Regions from separate parts of the Protofrankia sp. CiP1_Cm_nod4 genome, predicted to be linked through region 1. Evidence: riboswitches for the same ligand, from Rfam matches in the RefSeq annotation. Region 1 holds a riboswitch; the other holds the start of a gene.
The links. A riboswitch is a leader RNA that binds a small molecule or an ion and turns the genes downstream of it on or off. The one in region 1 is predicted to bind S-adenosylmethionine.
Positions count from the first base shown of each region.

Region 1 (2,195 bases):
CCAGGAGCTCGAGGAGACCGTGTTCTTCCAGGCCGGCGGCACCGTGCTGGTGCTCTGGGGACGCGACAGGCTGGCCCGCGACTGCGGTATCGCCGAGGGAAGCGCCGCCACGGGGAGCACCGCCGGGCGGGCGGACGGGTTCGGCGGTGTCGCGCTCGCGCACAACGTCCGCTCCAGGGCGGAGGTCGACGACGTCATCGCGGCGGCGCAACGGGCGGGGGCCACGGTCACCCGTCCCGCGGCCGAGACGTTCTACGGCGGCTACGCGGGGGTCTTCACCGACCTCGACGGCCACGTCTGGGAGATCGCCCACAATCCCGGTCTCCCGTTCGCCGCAGACGGCTCGATCATCGTCCCGGACCTCGGCGGCCCGTGACCGCTGCCGCCGGGACGGGCCGTCCGGCGGCTCCCGCCCGGCGTGGCCGCGGGCGGGAGCCGCGTCCTGTTCGGCGGGGTCCGGCCGGGTTCCCGGCCGGGGCGCCCAGCTCCTGATCGGTGATGCGGCCGGTGGAGGGGTCCGGGGGCCGTCCGCCGGAGCTGGCGCCACCGCCGGGCACGTGTCCGACATCCCCGGTATGCTCGGCACAGGTCATGAGCGCCAGCGTCAAGCCCCGGCTTGCTGGCCGGCAACCCTCCTCCGCGGTGGGGTGCCCCGGGTGAGGACCAGGCCGTAGCCGCGTGGCTGCGGTAAGCGCGGACCCGCCTTCCGGGTCCGGTGGACCCGTGAGGAGTGCTGTGACCGCCCCTGCCGCCATCCAGACCCCCGTCCGTCCGCGGCCGGGGGAGCCGTCTGCCGTGGCCGTGGACGGCGTCGCCGCCAGCGCCCAGCCGCTGCCGGTGGGGCCGCTGCTGCCGGTCGTCGGCGCGGATCTGCGCGTTCCGCTCGTCCAGGGCGGGCAGGAGCGCTACGCCAACCTCGACTACGCCGCGTCCGCCCCGTGCCTGTCCGCCGTGGCGGCCAGGGTGGAGGAGATCCTGCCGTTCTACGCCAGCGTCCACCGCGGCGCCGGCTACGCCTCCCAGGTGACCACGGCGCTGTACGAGTCGGCGCGCGGGACGGTCGGCGCCTTCGTCGGCGCGCGGCCCACGGACGTCGTGGTGTTCACCCGCAACACCACCGACGCGCTCAACCTGCTCGCCCGCTGCCTGCCCGGGACGGCGGCCGGCGGCCATCCGGACGACAGCCCGGGCCGCGGGGCGGACGCCGGCCGCTCGGACGGCGACGGCCGGGCGGGGGACGCCGGCCCTGGCGACGTGCTGTTCCTCGATGTCGAGCATCACGCGAACCTGCTGCCCTGGCGTGCCGTCCGGCACCGCTGCCTGCCGGCCGCGGGCACCGTCGGCGCGACCCTCGACCGTCTCCGGCGGGCGCTGGCGCACCGGCCGGCCTGCCTCGTCGCCGTGACGGGCGCGTCGAACGTGACCGGCGAGGTCGTCCCCGTCGCCGAGATCGCCAGGATCGCGCACGCCCACGGCGCGCGGATCGTCGTGGACGCCGCGCAGCTGGCGCCGCACCGCCGCGTCGACATGGCCGCCTGGGACGTCGACTACGTCGCGCTGTCCGCCCACAAGCTCTACGCGCCCTACGGCGCCGGGGCGCTGATCGGCCGCGCGGACTGGCTCGACGCCGCGCCGCCGTACCTCGCCGGCGGCGGTGCCGTGGCCGGCGTGACCGGCACCACCGCCACCTGGAAGGCCGCCCCGGAGCGGCACGAGGCGGGCTCCCCCAACTCGCTCGGCGCGGCCGCCCTGGCCGCGGCCTGCCAGGTGCTGGCCGCGCTCGCGCCCGGCGCCCTCGAGCGCCACGAGGCCGCGCTGCGTGACCATCTTGTCGCCGGGCTGTCCGGGCTGCCAGGTGTGGAGATCCCGCGGATCTGGGCGGACGCGTCCGACCGGCTCGGCGTGGTGACCTTCACCGTGCCCGGCGACAGCGCCGCGCGGGCGGCCGCCTACCTGTCCGCCGAGCACGGCATCGGCGTGCGCGACGGCCGTTTCTGCGCCCATCCGCTGCTCGCCCGGCTGGGCCTGCCGGGCTCCGCCCTGCGGGCAAGCGTCGGCGTCGGCACCCGCTCCGACGACATCGACCGGCTCGTCACGGCACTGCGTACCTACCTGCGCGACGGCCCGGGCTGGACCTACCAGGCAGGACCGGCCGGCTGCGCCCCCGTGCCCGACACCCGCCCGCTGCCCGGCTG
Region 1 is NZ_CEVIVC010000020.1:14-2,208, reverse strand. It holds gene AC5LSR_RS06370 (VOC family protein) at 1-376, shown strand, start outside; SAM riboswitch class IV at 588-700, shown strand; partial or broken gene AC5LSR_RS06365 (aminotransferase class V-fold PLP-dependent enzyme) at 736-2,195, shown strand, end outside.

Region 2 (2,195 bases), on a different contig from region 1:
GGGGTGATCCGGGCCCTGCCCGTGGCGGCCCGCCCGGCGCGGCGGGGCCCGGTCAGTCAGCCGCTTTCCACCGGGCCGTGGTACAGCCGGGCGTAGCGGGCGGCGTACTCCGGAATAGTGATCATAGGTGGCCGCTCCCGCACCACCACCTGATGGGTGCGCGGCTCCAGCCCGCTGTCACCGCGCCCGAACTGGGTCAGCGTCCCGCCGAGGGAGCCGGCGTGGACACCCAGCCTGCTCCACGCCGCGTGGATGATCTCCGCGGCCATCCGTCCAAGGGCCTCGTCGGACTGGTGGCGGTGGACCTTGCGGCCGACCTCGACCTGGGCGAGGGCGTCCACTCCCAGCAGCGAGAGCACGTCCACGACCTGGGCGAACTCGATGCCGTAGCCGGAGACGAACGGCAGCTGTTCGAGCAGGGCCCGCCGGCCGGCGAACTCACCGGCCAGCGGCTGCACCAGCCCGGCGAGCTGCGGCCAGTGCAGGTTGAGCAGGGGACGCGCGACGAGTTCGGTGACCCGGCCGCCACCGCCGGGCAGCAGCCCCCCGGCCAGCGGCCGGTCGTAGGACGCCTTGACGTAGGAGACCGCGCACTCGGTCAGCAGCGGCCCGAGCAGCCCGGTGACCAGGCTCGCGTCGAAGTCCTCCAGATCGGCGTCGACGAAGACCACGATGTCCCCGGACGTGGCGTACAGGGACTTCCACAGGGCCTCGCCCTTGCCGGCGACCCGTCCGTAGCCGGTGAGGATGCGCTCCTCGGCGAACACCGCCGCGCCCGCGGCGGCCGCCTCGGAGGCGGTCGCGTCCACCGACCCCGGATCGATGACGACGATCTCGTCGACGAGAGGCACCGCGGCCATAAGATCGCGGCGGACCGCCGAGACGATCGCGCCGACGGTGGCCGCCTCGTTCAACGCGGGCAGCACCACGCTGATCGGCCCTGCCTTACGGGCCAGTAGTTCCCCTGGTGAGAAGTCCCGCCCGTAGTACGTCCTATGCTCGAACCAACGGTATACGTCAGACCGCACACGGACTACAGTACGGACTGACAACCGCATACGGCTCATCCAGAGGGGCAGAGGGACCGGCCCAGTGAAGCCCCGGCAACCACCCGCATCAGTGCGTGGCAGGTGCTAATTCCGTCCTGAGACGCATCCGGCTCTCGGGAAAGATGAGGAGTTTCACAGATGACAGTCGCTCCCGAGCGCCTCGCAACGATCAGCCCGGACGTCGTCAATCCCGCGGTTGCCCTGTCATGTCGCCACTGCGGCGCCACCTATCCGCTCTCCCCGACGCATGTCTGTATCGAGTGCTTCGCCCCGCTGGAGATTGCCTACGACGACTCCGTGCTACGCCGGGTCACCCGGGCGTCCATCGAGGCCGGCCCCGCCAGCCTGTGGCGCTATGTCGGGCTGCTGCCCGCCGGCCACGACCCCGCGCGCCGGGTGTCGCTCGGCGCGGGCTGGACGCCGCTGCGCCCGGCCCCCCGCCTCGCCGCCGAGCTCGGGATGCGGACACTGTGGGTCAAGGACGACACCGCGAACCCCACCCACTCGTTCAAGGACAGGGTCGTGTCGGTGGCGCTGTCGGCCGCGCGCGAGCACGGGTACACCACGGTCGCCTGCGCGTCCACCGGCAACCTGGCCCAGTCGGTGGCAGCGCACGCCGCGTCCGCCGGGCTACGTTCGGTTGTGCTGATCCCGCATGATCTGGAGGACGGCAAGACCGTGTCGACCGCCGTCTACGGCGGCACGCTGGTCGCGATCGAGGGCAACTACGACGACGTCAACCGTCTGTGCAGCGAGCTCTCCGGCGAGTACGAATGGGCGTTCGTCAACGTCAACGTGCGGCCGTTCTACGCCGAGGGCTCCAAGACACTCGGCTACGAGGTCGCCGAACAGCTCGGCTGGCGGCTGCCGGAGCAGGTCGTGGTACCGATCGCGTCCGGGTCGCTGCTGACGAAGATCGACAAGGCGTTCGGTGAGCTCGGCCGGCTCGGCCTGGTGGAGCCGACCCCGCACCGGGTCTTCGGCGCGCAGGCGCAGGGCTGCAACCCGGTCGCGGCGGCCTTCGCCCGCGGGGCGGACACGGTCGCACCGGTGAAGCCGTCCACCATCGCCAAGTCGCTGTCGATCGGCAGCCCGGCGGACGGCCCGTACGCCCTCGACGTGGCCCGTCGCACCGGCGGCGCGATC
Region 2 is NZ_CEVIVC010000133.1:10,726-12,920, forward strand. It holds gene AC5LSR_RS19565 (glucosyl-3-phosphoglycerate synthase) at 57-1,028, opposite strand; SAM riboswitch class I at 1,061-1,178, shown strand; gene thrC (threonine synthase) at 1,188-2,195, shown strand, end outside.
Region 2: it holds a riboswitch for S-adenosylmethionine, as region 1 does, so the genes downstream of both, thrC (threonine synthase) here and AC5LSR_RS06365 (aminotransferase class V-fold PLP-dependent enzyme) in region 1, are expected to answer to the same signal.